Regions from separate parts of the Bhargavaea sp. GQ12 genome, predicted to be linked through region 1. Evidence: predicted binding sites of a transcription regulator. Region 1 holds the regulator's gene; each other region holds the start of a gene.
What was found. The regulator LexA, encoded in region 1, represses DNA repair genes until DNA is damaged. The targets are predictions, from matches to a motif close to CGAACATATGTTCG.
Positions count from the first base shown of each region.

Region 1 (4,310 bases):
GAGCGGGAGCAGTACATGAAGATGTACTGACTGCACGCAGATAAAAAGTGAGCGCAGCCTAATCGGTTGCGCTCACTTTTCTGTTTAAAGTTGTTCTATGGCTTCCCTGACCGGCGTGTCGCCTGAAACTAGCTCGAAGGAAAGGTTGCGGGTATTCTCCTTGTCCAGCGCTTCAAAGACGGCATGGGCGACATCTTCCCGTGGAATGCCGCCCGGCTCCAGATGTTCTGAAGCGGATACCCGGCCTGTTCCGGGTTCATCCAGCAGCAGGCCGGGACGGACGATCGTATAGTCCAGGCCACTCGCTCGGAGGATGTTGTCGGCGTGGTGCTTTGCCACGTAGTACGGACGGATGGCGTCAGACCAGCGTTCCCTGTCCTCGGCACCGATTGCGCTCACCATCAGGAAACGACCGACTCCCTTTTGTCCGGCGGCTTCGATTGCCTTGGCGGCTCCATCCAGGTCGATCAGCAAGGTTTTGTCAGGGCCGGTATGCCCGCCGCTTCCCGCAGTAAACACAACAGCATCCATATCTGCCATTATCGAAGACAGATCTGCAGTGCTGCCTTCAAGATCGGCAACGACGGTACGTGCTCCCATATTTTCGAAAACTGCCTGCTGCTCTTTTTTTCTGATCATGGCGGTCGGTGTATGCTCACCGCTCTCAACGAGAAGCTTCACCAGCATCTTGCCGATCTTGCCGTTTGCTCCGATGACAAGTACGTTCAAAATGATCCATCTCCCCTCTCATGCTAATGAGTCCACTATATCGGAACGGAGGGGCAGGGGACAATGGAAAGACGTCGGGCTGCAGACATGAAAAAAGCCGGCAGCGCGTTTCCGGAAAGCGGTGCCGACTGAATGATGATCCGACCCTGCAGGATCTTACTGGATATGGCGGTAGACGCCCACAACTTTACCGAGGATGGATACCTGGTCGACGATGATGGGATCCATCGACGGGTTTTCTGGCTGGAGGCGGAAATGCCCGCTTTCTTTGAAGAAGCGCTTGACTGTCGCCTCATCCTCTTCAGTCATTGCGACAACGATTTCACCGTTATTCGCGGTGCTCTGCTGGCGCACGACGACATAGTCACCGTTCAGGATGCCGGCCTCGATCATGGATTCGCCCATGATTTCCAGCATGAACAGCTGGTCGTCCGAGCTGCCGTACTGATCGGGGAGAGGAAAATATTCTTCGATGTTTTCGACCGCTGTAATTGGCTGGCCTGCTGTAACCTTCCCGACGACCGGGACCTGAAGAACATCCGCTTTAGGGATGGCGTCGCCGGTTTCAAGAATTTCAATAGCGCGGGGTTTGGTCGGGTCACGGCGGATGAGGCCCTTGTTCTCCAGGCGGGCCAGATGGCCGTGGACCGTCGAACTGGAAGCGAGCCCGACAGCCTCGCCTATTTCGCGGACGGAAGGCGGATAGCCTTTCGACCTGACCTCTTCCTTGATGAAAGTCAGGATGGCTTCCTGCCTTTTCGACATTTTCTTCAAACGGATTCACCTCTTCTTTTAACGTATTAGCTAGTTCCAAGTATATCAGCCGTCTCAATGAAATGCAAACATAGGTTCGAGAAAACCGCTTGACAAAAACATCTGTTCGCATTACGATGGGGTTATTATACGAACAAGCATTCGAATTTCTATTAGGAGGGGCCATTTATGAACCTGATCCGCAATTATTCTTACGTTGTATTCTTATTTCTCATCGCCATTGTTTCAGTCGCCATGCTGCCGGGACAGGAAGAGCCGGAACGTGCAATGACCGCCGAAATCCGAGTGAATCCCGGCGATACACTGTTCGCCCTGCATCAGAAAGCGGAAACTTCGCTTCCGGCTGACATATGGATAGAGGAAGTGCTCAAGATGAACGGTAAACATGATTCGACGATCCTTGCCGGAGAGACGCTTCTCGTACCCTCTAAAATGATGTATTCCGATGATATACAGCTGGCCGGTGAGGGAGAGTGAAGCGGGCCCGGACATGTGCTGTATATTGCCGGGTGAGCACTGAGAAAGAGTCCCAGGACATGTCACTAGAGCGTCAGGAGGAAGAGCTGCGGGCATTTGCGGACGAGCTTGACTTTACGGTGACCTCGGTTTTTAAAGACCGGCACAGCGGCTACGATATGGACCGGGACGGTCTCCTGGACCTGATCGACCATGTGCGGGAGGGTGAGGCGGAAATCGTCCTTGTCCAGGATGAGACCCGTCTCGGACGCGGGAATGCCCGTGTGGCAGTGCTGCACCTTCTGCAGAAGGCAGGGGCATCCACTTATACATATACGGACAAAGGTCCTGCAGCGCTGGATGAAATGGACACAATGCTGCTTGAGATATTGGCCATCGTCGAGGAATATCAAAGGAAAATGCATAATGCGAAAATTCGCAGGGGCATGCGCCGGGCAGTGGAAAAGGGCTACCGTCCTGAGCAGAATCTGAAAAAGCGGGGCAATCCCGAAGGCCGCGAACGAATTGATGTCCCGCTTGGGGAAATTGTCAGTCTCAGGCAGAAAGGCCTGACATTCGAAGAGATCGCTTCCACGCTTAGAGGACTCGGCCATGATGTCAGCAAGGCGACGGTACATCGCCGCTACAGAGAATATATCGAGGAAGAACAGACGAGCGAATGAGTTGCGCTCGTCTCTTTTTTTACTTATGTTTAGGACAAATGGAAAGGGGAGATTTCATGCTTTCACCCGAAAAGCTCGCCCGTATCAATGAATTGGCGAATAAGAAAAAGACTGTCGGACTGACGATGGAAGAAGCGAAGGAACAGACATTGCTCCGCAAGGAATATTTGGGGGTTTTCCGTTCCAATATGAAGCAGACAATCGAGAACGTAACCGTCATCGACCCGGAGGGCAATGACATTACGCCGGACAAAGTAAAACAGCTCAGAAACAACAAATTTCCGAACTGACATCGCCTTCGCCTGAATCCGGTTGTAAAGACCGCCGGGCTCGTCTAAACTTAAAAAGATTCAACTACTTGTTCGTGAAAGGATGTCGAAAGATGGCGAATCATGCCGATGCACTTGCAATCACCACGATCCGGACTCTGTCCATCGATGCGATCGAGAAAGCGAATTCCGGTCACCCGGGACTTCCGATGGGCGCCGCTCCAATGGCGTACACCCTGTGGACCAAACACATGAAGCATAACCCTTCGAACCCGCAGTGGTTCAACCGGGACCGCTTTGTCCTCTCCGCAGGACACGGTTCGATGCTTTTGTATTCCCTTCTTCATCTCGGCGGTTACGATCTGCCGATGGAAGAGATCAAGAATTTCCGCCAATGGGGTTCCAAGACACCTGGCCACCCCGAATACGGTCACACTGACGGAGTGGAAGCGACCACGGGCCCTCTCGGCCAGGGAATCGGCATGGCAGTGGGCATGGCGATGGCGGAACGCCATCTTGCCGCGACGTACAACAAGGACGGCCATGAGATTGTCGATCACCATACCTTCGCACTTTGCGGGGATGGGGACCTCATGGAAGGGGTAGCCTCCGAGGCGATCTCCCTTGCAGGGCACCTGAAGCTGGACAAGCTGATCGTGCTGTACGACAGCAACGACATCTCCCTTGACGGGGAACTCGACATGAGCTTTTCTGAGGATGTCCGCAAGCGCTTCGAGTCGTATGGTTGGAATTATCTTCGTGTCGGAGACGGCAACGACATCGATGCAGTTTCCAGTGCCATTGAAGAAGCGAAGGGGAACACGGGCGGACCGACCCTCATCGAAGTAAAGACGATCATCGGTTACGGTTCTCCGAACAAATCCGGTAAAGCGGATGTCCACGGCGCGCCTCTCGGCGAAGACGAAATGAAGCTCGTCAAGGAATACTACAAGTGGACATTCGAGGAAGACTTCCATGTGCCGGAAGAAGTGTATGACACATTCCGCAAAGCGGCGGAACAGCAAGGCGAGCAGGCGGAGAAACAATGGAATGAGCGCTTTGCATCCTATGAGGAAGCTTATCCGGAAGAAGCGGCTCAGCTAAAGGCTGCGCTTGAAGGCAAGCTTCCTGAAGGATTTGAGGAAAACCTGCCGGCTTATGAGGCCGGTAAATCGGTTGCGACACGCAGCGCCTCAGGCGATATGATCAATGCCCTCGCTGCAGCCGTTCCTACCCTGTTCGGCGGAAGCGCGGACCTGGCAGGTTCGAACAAGACGATGATCAAAGGTGCAGGAGATTTCTTGCCGGAGAATTACCACGGCCGCAACATCTGGTTCGGCGTCCGTGAATTCGCGATGGGTGCAGCGCTCAATGGTATGGCCCTTCACGGCGGACTCCG
Region 1 is NZ_JCAXEU010000010.1:25,822-30,131, forward strand. It holds gene glnA (type I glutamate--ammonia ligase) at 1-30, shown strand, start outside; gene AC6CHQ_RS10370 (SDR family oxidoreductase) at 85-729, opposite strand; gene lexA (transcriptional repressor LexA) at 886-1,503, opposite strand; gene AC6CHQ_RS10380 (LysM peptidoglycan-binding domain-containing protein) at 1,672-1,980, shown strand; gene AC6CHQ_RS10385 (YneB family resolvase-like protein) at 1,977-2,642, shown strand; gene AC6CHQ_RS10390 (DUF896 domain-containing protein) at 2,699-2,932, shown strand; gene tkt (transketolase) at 3,025-4,310, shown strand, end outside.

Region 2 (4,310 bases), on a different contig from region 1:
CGAAGTCGCCTGGGACGGAATGGAACTTGGCGAGATCGTCACACGGGGCAACGTCGTCATGGACGGTTACTACAAGGATCCCGAAAAGACCGCCGAAGCAATCAAAGACGGCTGGTTCCATACCGGTGACCTTGCCGTCACATTCCCGGACGGCTACATTGAGATCCGCGACCGCGCCAAGGACATGATCATCTCGGGCGGTGAGAACATCTCCTCGACCGAGATCGAAGGCGTCCTCTACAAGCACGCCTCCGTCCTGGAAGCGGCCGTCATCGCCGTGCCGGACGAGAAGTGGGGCGAAGTGCCGAAGGCGATTGTCGTCCTGCATGAGGACCGCGCGGCGACCGAACAGGAGATCATCCAGTTCTGCCGCGACAACATGGCCCACTTCAAGGCACCGAAGTCGGTCGAAATCGTCAATGCCCTCCCGAAAACCGCAACCGGGAAACTCCAGAAGTTCAAGCTGCGGGAAATGTACTGGGAAGGCGCGACGAAAGTGAACTGAATAAATGGAAGGAAGCCCCGGACGGGTGTCCGGGGCTTTACATTTTGGTGCATTTGGCTGTCAGACCCTGAGGGATCCGCGGAACCCTCTGGCTGCGTAGTACGAATCGGCACCGCTGTGATAGAGGAAGACGGTGTCATACCGGCGGTCGCAGAAAAGGGCGCCGCCCAGTTTGCGGATGCGTTCCGGAGTCTGGATCCAGCTCGATGTCTTCTTGTCGACCTGCTCCAGCTCCTGCAGATGCCGGTACTCCTCCTCCGTCAGCATCTCGATGCCCATCTCGGCGGCCAGATCCATCGCGGAATTCTCCGGCTTGTTCTTTTTCCTCTTCTCGAGTGCCTCCCGGTCATAGCAGATGCTCCGGCGGCCTTTCGGGCTTTCCGGCGAGCAGTCATAAAAGAGGTATTCACCGGTTTCCGTGTCTTTCCCGACCACATCGGGCTCGCCTTCGGTATCTTCCATGGCCTGGAGGGAGCGGAGCTTGTCCGGAGCGGCTTCCAGCCGGGATTGGACGTCCGCCCATTCGATGCCTTCGTGGCGGTGCATGTTTTCTTCGAAGCGGGTTTTCAGTACGTTGAGCAGTTCTTCCTGGTTTTGTGTCATGGAGACGCCTCCTTGATCAAGGGATAGGTTCAGTATACCGAATTTTCAACGGGCGGTCCGGGGAGAATCAGTGGCCGACTTGAAATAAGAAGGGCGGAGTTGCAATAAGGGTGCTGTAGTTGAAATATGGAGACCGAGGTTGCAATAAGGAAGCCCGGTTTGAAATAAGGAGGCTGAAGTTGAAATAAGGAATGCGGAATTGAAATAAGAAAGGTCAAGTTGCAATAGGGCCTCCCAAATTGCAACTTGGGGACCAGAATTGCCACATGGCATCCAGAGTTGCCACATGGCACCCGGAATTGCCACATGGCATCCAGAGTTGCCACATGGCACCCGGAATTGCCACATACGCGTTGCCTCAAACAAAGCCGGAAAGTCCCGTAACGGACTTTCCGGCTTCCACATTATCTCCCTTTAAACTCAGGCTTCCGCTTTTCCGCAAATGCGTTCAGTGCCTCGATCCGGTCTTCCGTCGGGATCGTCACTTCATACGCCTTGCGTTCGATGGCGAGCCCGGTCTGGATGTCGGCGTTCATGCCGTGCTTGATGGCGAATTTCGCCTGCTGGAGGCCGATCGGACCGTTGGCGAGCATCTGGTCGGCGAGTTCTCCGGCTGCGTCCAGGAGCTGCTCCGGCGGTACGACTTTCGTGACGACGCCGTACCGGTAGGCTTCTTCGGCCTTCATCCGCTTGGCGGTGAGGATCAGTTCGAGTGCTTTCGCTTCGCCGATCAGGCGGGGCAGGCGCTGTGTGCCGCCGGCGCCCGGGATGATGGCGAGGCTCGTCTCGGTCAGGCCCATGACCGCCGTTTCCGAGGCGACGCGGAAGTCGCAGGCGAGCGCCAGTTCCATTCCGCCGCCGAACGCGTAGCCGCCGATGACGGCGATCGTCGGCTGGGGCAGGTTTTCGATGGCGGTGAATACTTCGCCGATTTTATAAAGATTCCGTTTTACATGCTGTTCCGGCAGAGTTTTGCGTTCCTTCAGATCGGCGCCGACGCTGAATGCACGATCGCCGGCGGCCGTGAACAGCACAACACGGATGTCCGGGTTGATGCGAATTGATTCGACGACCTGCCCCAGTTCAGAAATCAGTTCATAGTTGAATGCGTTCATCGCGGCCGGCCGGTCAAGCGTTACGATGCCGATATGGCCTTTTTGTTCATAGCGGACGGTTTCCATATTCAATCCCCCTCATTGTGTGAAAAATCCCCCGTTTACAAAAACATTACCATGAGGCGCCACGTTCCGCCACTGCATGACAGAAAAAGGTCATTGCATAAACAAGAAGCAATGGGGTAAGATAAAAATACGAACAGATGTTCTTTTCTTCAGAAGGAGGGGAGGGACAGTATGCCATTGATCCCGCCGGAGGCACTGCCTCACTTTGAAAACCAGATCTACCTGCCGATGCTCCTCATCATTCTGGAGCGCGACCGGCTCGCATTCGAAAAAGGCCCGTTCAAGCTCAAGCGCCCGTACCTTGCGATGATCGCGGAGGCGGAAAAGCTTGTGCAGAAGGACCTGAAGGAATCGCGTCTTTACATGCGCCGCCACTCAATGAAGGTGATCAAGGGGAACCATGACGACATGTTCACGGAGTATGTATTCATCCATGGCGGCTACGAGGACCACCGGCGCTACCTGAACGTCAGATTGCGCAACCGGTCGGAGGAATTGCTTGGAGTTTACCTGGCGATGGGTGACCGCGCCATCTAGATGAATTCCCGGTCGAGCCCGGGATGACGCAGATAGTACTGCATCCGGGAAAACTTCTTGTCCAGCCGGCAGGCGAGGGCATACTGACGGTTCATTGTCTGGATCGAGACGTTCACCCGGATGGTGTCGCCGTTTTCCAGCAGCACCTCGCAGGAACTGGAGTTTCCCCAGTAATCTTCGATGCCGTGCAGCCCGATCCAGACATTGCTATCGGATTGCGGCGAAAGCGTCGGGAGAAAGATGCACGGCATCCCCATGTCCTGGACGATCAGCACAGGGACTTTATGATGATTTCCGATTAGCTTGCTGGAAATCTGAATGGCCTGCCGAAGCGTGGTCCCATACATCTCACAGGCCCGCTTGAGGGTATTGAGCGGCCTGCTGTCGAGCAGGAGCTTTTCTTTCTTCTCCGTAACGACCGTGCAGACCTTGCCATCAATCACTTTAGGCTCAAGAGCCAGTGTGTCGAACGAAATATAATAAGGAGATGCCAGCCGTTTCATGTCCAAAATAGATGACCCCCTGACTATGTATACATCTAATTATAGAAATCGCTGGAAATAAAGCAAGACTTATTTCTTATTATTGCTAATTAACTGTGAATATCGAAAATTTAAAAATAACCGTTGCATCCGCCACCCGTTTGCATATATAATAGGAAAAAGCGCCAGGTGGTGAATGGAATGGAACATTACTATTCGTACGCGGAATTCCTGAAGGCGGTCGGCAAGGGTCAGGCGAGTCCGTCTGAGCAGCTGCTGAACGATATCTACATGGACCTGTTCCTGAAGCATGTGCACCGTGAACAGACGAGGGAACGCCTGCTCAATCTGATCGACGAGGCACTGGACAAGAAAGACGTGGAGGCCTTCAATCTGCACACCGAACAGCTGAATGAGCTGGAAGACGACGAAACCGTGAAACCGTAACGCTGGAGGATTGCTGACATCATGCCGAAATCATATTGTTGAACCGTCCGTACTGAAGGGGATTTGAGCCCTGTGTGCGGGCGGTTTTGTGTGTCCGGACGCGTTCAGACATGCCGTCCGGGAGAGGGGAAGGCCGCTCCGTTTTCTCAAAAAACCGGTATCAGATTGATTGAAAACACCTGTTCGCTTTTTGCTCGAGAAGAATAGGGGAATATGATACGATAGTGACATTATCGAGAGTTCCACGAACGCAATCGGAAGGGGACGGGACATGGTCCAGAAATTTGAACTGCAGGCACCGTATGAGCCCTTGGGCGATCAGCCGAGGGCGATCGACCGGCTGATCGCCGGTGTAAATGAAGGCAAGCGGCATCAGACGCTCCTCGGGGCGACGGGAACGGGGAAAACGTTCACCGTCTCGAACGTACTGACGGAAATCAACAAGCCGACGCTCGTCATCGCACACAATAAGACGCTCGCCGGCCAGCTGTACAGCGAGTTCAAGGAGTTCTTCCCGAACAACGCCGTCGAATACTTTGTCAGTTACTACGACTA
Region 2 is NZ_JCAXEU010000008.1:99,372-103,681, reverse strand. It holds gene AC6CHQ_RS09385 (long-chain-fatty-acid--CoA ligase) at 1-505, shown strand, start outside; gene AC6CHQ_RS09380 (DUF4256 domain-containing protein) at 566-1,108, opposite strand; gene AC6CHQ_RS09375 (enoyl-CoA hydratase-related protein) at 1,513-2,289, opposite strand; gene AC6CHQ_RS09370 (YhjD family protein) at 2,461-2,826, shown strand; gene AC6CHQ_RS09365 (competence protein ComK) at 2,823-3,329, opposite strand; gene AC6CHQ_RS09360 (IDEAL domain-containing protein) at 3,510-3,755, shown strand; gene uvrB (excinuclease ABC subunit UvrB) at 4,027-4,310, shown strand, end outside.
Region 2: a site for LexA is predicted at 2,420-2,433, ahead of AC6CHQ_RS09370 (YhjD family protein). Genes of this name have one in related genera too.

Region 3 (4,310 bases), on a different contig from region 1:
TACAGAGCAACAGGTATGTAATGAAAAGCCGATCAGTCTTCCTGAATCCGTCCGAGAGGATCTGGAAACTTACGCAAACAATCCTGGAGTGGTTATTGTCCGTTCAAGCATCGCGGAGACCATGACCGGCTGGTTTACAGAACAGTACGGTCTCGGAGGCGAAAGCAGGGATGTCCTCGGCTATCTCTCCTACTGTTCGGCACGGATGGGATCGGCCGAGGAAGCAAGAATCGCTGAAGAAGACACGAGACGGGCAGTTGCCGGAGCTAAAACACCAGCACCGCTCAGTCCGACCGAGATGCTTCCGCATGGACTGCTCTCTTTCCGTGTGGCGGCCCTATCGGAACAGGCACTGAAACGGGGAGATTACCAGATTTCGGCTGAATGCCGCCTGGACAATGTTGCCTCGGAAGATGAGGGGTGGATCCGTGAACTGCTTCCTGATGCCGAACCGGTCTGGTTCTCGTACGGAGCAGGATGGACTGGAAAAAAGGCGCATCACAACGGCCGTCACCTATTGTGGCCTACCGACCGTCAGTATGCCGGAAGAAGCGGCCAGTTCCTGACGTTATCGGACCTCCGAATCGTGCATGACACGGAATCAGACTCCCTGACCATTCTAGGTCCGGAAGGCTTGCCGGCTGCCCCTGTCTACACGGGTAAAATGGCGGTCCATCAGTTGCCTGTATGTGTTCGTCTGTTCCTAAAATTGAGCCATCCCTGGGTGTGCCTGAGCAGTGGAAGGACAAACAGGAGGAAGCCGGGCCATACCCCGCGGCAAACTGAAGGCAGAGTGGTCACAGCGCCTGCAGAATGGCGCATTTTGACAAGAGATGTGCCAAAAAGAGATATCGAAGAGTCGGAATCGGACTTTTTCCTCCGCCTTCATGATTGGAGGGTGCGGAAAGGAATCCCGAAAGAAGCCATGTTTGCGGTCGTCGACTCGAAATATCCGACGGCAGCCTGCCGAAGCGGGAAGGATCACTATATCCATTTCGGAAGCCCGCGACTGATTGACCGCCTTAACAGATGTCTGCGAGAAGGTGACCTGCTGGTTCTGACTGAGGTGTTTCCGGAACGCGGCGCGCATGCCATCGGACGCTCAGGCCAGCCTTGCGTCACAGAGTTCCGGGCAGCAGTAAAGTGGGTTTGAATGGAGGATGAACATGCATCTAGAAAAAGAATGGCACACCTACCGGTTCTATCCGAAATACGAATACCAGCTGGATGAGGTGGTCCATCAGATTGTCATGCCGTTGGCATCGGATCTGACCGGCGAGGTTCATTATTACTATTATTTGCGCCGGGAGGATCATCATGGCCATCACATCATGGCCGGGTTCCGGCTTTCTGATGAAGAAGCAGAGCGGCTCCGTTACCGGATCCGACATGACTGCAACATGCTGCTCCACGCGATGGAGGAGGATAAACCGAGGCGCCGAAGAAGACAGTTGCCGACTGAAAACCCGTCGGAGCAGCAGCCTGCAGTCCGGCCATATAAACGGGAGCCGGTATTCGGTGAAAATCCGGCGGCAGGCATTGTCTGGCCGGACCTGCTTCTGAAACGCTCGACGGACATTGCTTTTCTCGTCATTGAAAACGAAATTCTCGGAGGTACCGATCGGGCAACTGCGGTCACACTCCTGATGCATCAGGCGATCCGTTCGGGGCTCTGCAGCACGGATGCGGCAATCCGCTTCCTTGAAAAATATGCGGCGCACTGCATCCAGACTTGCGGAGACCCCGATCTTTCGGAAAGTCTGGACCGTGCCGTGGTGATGAATGAAAGGGAATTCCGGAGCGAGTGGACGCGGTCGCTGAACAATGTTCATCTGCTCCGGACAATCCGGCCGTTTATCGAAGAACTGGCGTCCGTCCGGCTTCAGGTGGAGGATCAGCTGGTCCCGTCACCGCCTTTTGAGGAATTTCTGTTCCACTACCTTCATGATACAAATAATCGGCTTGGCATAAGCCATGAGGAAGAGGCATACATCGCAAAACTGATACATAAGTCACTTGAGAAAAGTTCAAAATATGCATAATTGCATATTTACACTGAATCTTTTATGCTATACTGAACTAAATTATATGGAAGGACGGATGGATAATGAAGAAAAGACTCTTCACGGCGCTAACGATGGGGGCTATTGCTTTCGGTTTAGTAATCGGTGGCGTAAATCCTTTGACAGAATTACCATACGAACTAATTTCTTAATAAATTCAAACCCGCTCCCCACGGAAAAATCCGTTAAGGGAGCGGGTTTCTTTTGTTTCTTCAGTTCTTCTGTTCCTTGAGAAGGTCACGGATTTCGCGGAGCAGTTCTTCCTGTACGGTGAGTTCTTCTTCCGTTTCTTCCACCACTTCTTCTTCCTTCTGGCGCTTCAGCTTCATGAGGCCGCGTAGGATCATGAAGATGGAGAAGGCAATGATCAGGAAGTCAAAGACGTTCTGCAGGAAGACGCCGTAGGTTACTTCGGCATCCCCGACCATTACACTCAGGCCTTTGAAGTTGACGCCTCCGACCAGGATTCCGATGAGCGGGGTGATGATATTCTCAACAAGGGAGGAAACAATCTTGCCGAAAGCGGCACCGATGACGACGGCGACAGCCAGGTCCAGAACATTGCCCTTGAACGCAAATTCTTTAAAGTCTTTCCACATTGGGGTTCATTCCTTTTCAATTATAAAATGCCGCACGCGGCTTGCGCTCAAGTGTAGCGCATGTCTTATTGGATGGGAAGGGACTAAATACATATTTTTCGACAAAAAATGACACAGTAGGATTGCTTTGTATGATTTGAGGACAATTCGGTTGCGCCTACGGGGATGTTCGCATATAATGAGAACAAACGTTCTTATTGGAGGGTGCGGGATGCACGGATTGTTGATGAAATGCATGAAGCGTCATCAGTTGACTGACATGATCTATATTGGTTCAGACGGAAGCATCACAAAGCGGCGTGTACGCCTGTTGCGCCTCCGTAAGGACAGCGTAACGGCGTACTGCTTTCTCAGGCAGGAGCGGCGCACGTTCAAGATCGACCGGATTTTGTCTGTGCGGCCGGTGTATGGCCACGAGAAGCAATCGGGATAATAAGTAGCAGTGCCTTCATGGCCGCGCGGGACTTCAGACCTGTCGCGGTTATAGACAGATGTGATTTTGTAACCGTTTTCATTTAAAGTGAAGGGAAGTCCGAATGCCGGGACGAATCCCCCTGATGGAACAAAACCGAAGAGGGGGAATGGAAGGATGAAGAAAAGCAGATTTGCGGCATTGACGCTGTCAGCGTCCCTTTTGCTATCGGGTGTGGTGATGATGCCGGCCGATTTCGGCGGGCAGACCACTGCCGAGGCGGCTAAGCCGGGCAACCCGGCGGCATTTGACCAGAAGGTGATCTCCAGAATTGATGCGGAGCGCATCTATTCGGACGTTTATCATCTGAGTGAAACGATCGGGCCGCGCGTTGCCGGAACCGCCGAGGAGAGGGAAACGGCTTCCCTGATCAGGGAGCGACTGGAGTCTTATGGTTACGAGATTGAGGTCCAGGAGTTCGACATTCCAGACACGATGGTCGGCCATCTGTCCACGTCAAATGGAGATGAAGTGGAGGCGGCTTTCCCGTCCGGGTCCGCAGAGACACCAGAAAGTGGGCTGACTGCGCAGCTTTATGATGCCGGCTTGGGCTATCCGGCCGACTTCACGGAAGAGGCGTCAGGGAAAATCGTACTGATAAGCCGTGGAGAATTCTCGTTCCGCGAAAAGATTGACCATGCCGCTGCGGCAGGTGCTGTGGGGGTCATCATCTATGACAACAGTGAAGCGTCCGGGCCTCCCAACATGAGCATCGGCGAGGATGCGCCGCTTCCGGTCGCGGGGATCAGGAAGGCATCCGGCGAAGCGCTCCTTGAAGATGTCGTTGCCACGGGCGGCACGGTCACCCTAAAGGTTGACGCACTCACCGGTCAGACGTCACAGAACATCATCGCGACGCGCGCGCCGAAGCACGTGAATAACCCGGACATCGTCCATGTGTCGGCTCACTTCGACAGCGTGCCGCTGGCGCCGGGTGCGAGTGACAATGCGACCGGAACGGCGACCGCGCTTGAGATCGCCCGCGTGCTGAAAAGCTACCCGATCGACAAAGAAGTGCGCTTCGCCTTTGTCGGAGCGGAAGAGATCGGCCTGGTCGGTTCCGCCCACTATGTTTCGGCTTTGACTCAAGATGAAGTGTCCAGGAGCATCGCGAACTTCAATATGGATATGGTCGGCACGTCCTGGGAGAACGCGACCGCCATCTTCATGAACACA
Region 3 is NZ_JCAXEU010000009.1:63,090-67,399, forward strand. It holds gene AC6CHQ_RS09885 (lantibiotic dehydratase family protein) at 1-1,153, shown strand, start outside; gene AC6CHQ_RS09890 (lantibiotic dehydratase C-terminal domain-containing protein) at 1,167-2,042, shown strand; gene mscL (large conductance mechanosensitive channel protein MscL) at 2,276-2,662, opposite strand; gene AC6CHQ_RS09900 (WYL domain-containing protein) at 2,874-3,095, shown strand; gene AC6CHQ_RS09905 (M20/M25/M40 family metallo-hydrolase) at 3,252-4,310, shown strand, end outside.
Region 3: a site for LexA is predicted at 2,844-2,857, ahead of AC6CHQ_RS09900 (WYL domain-containing protein). Genes of this name have one in related genera too.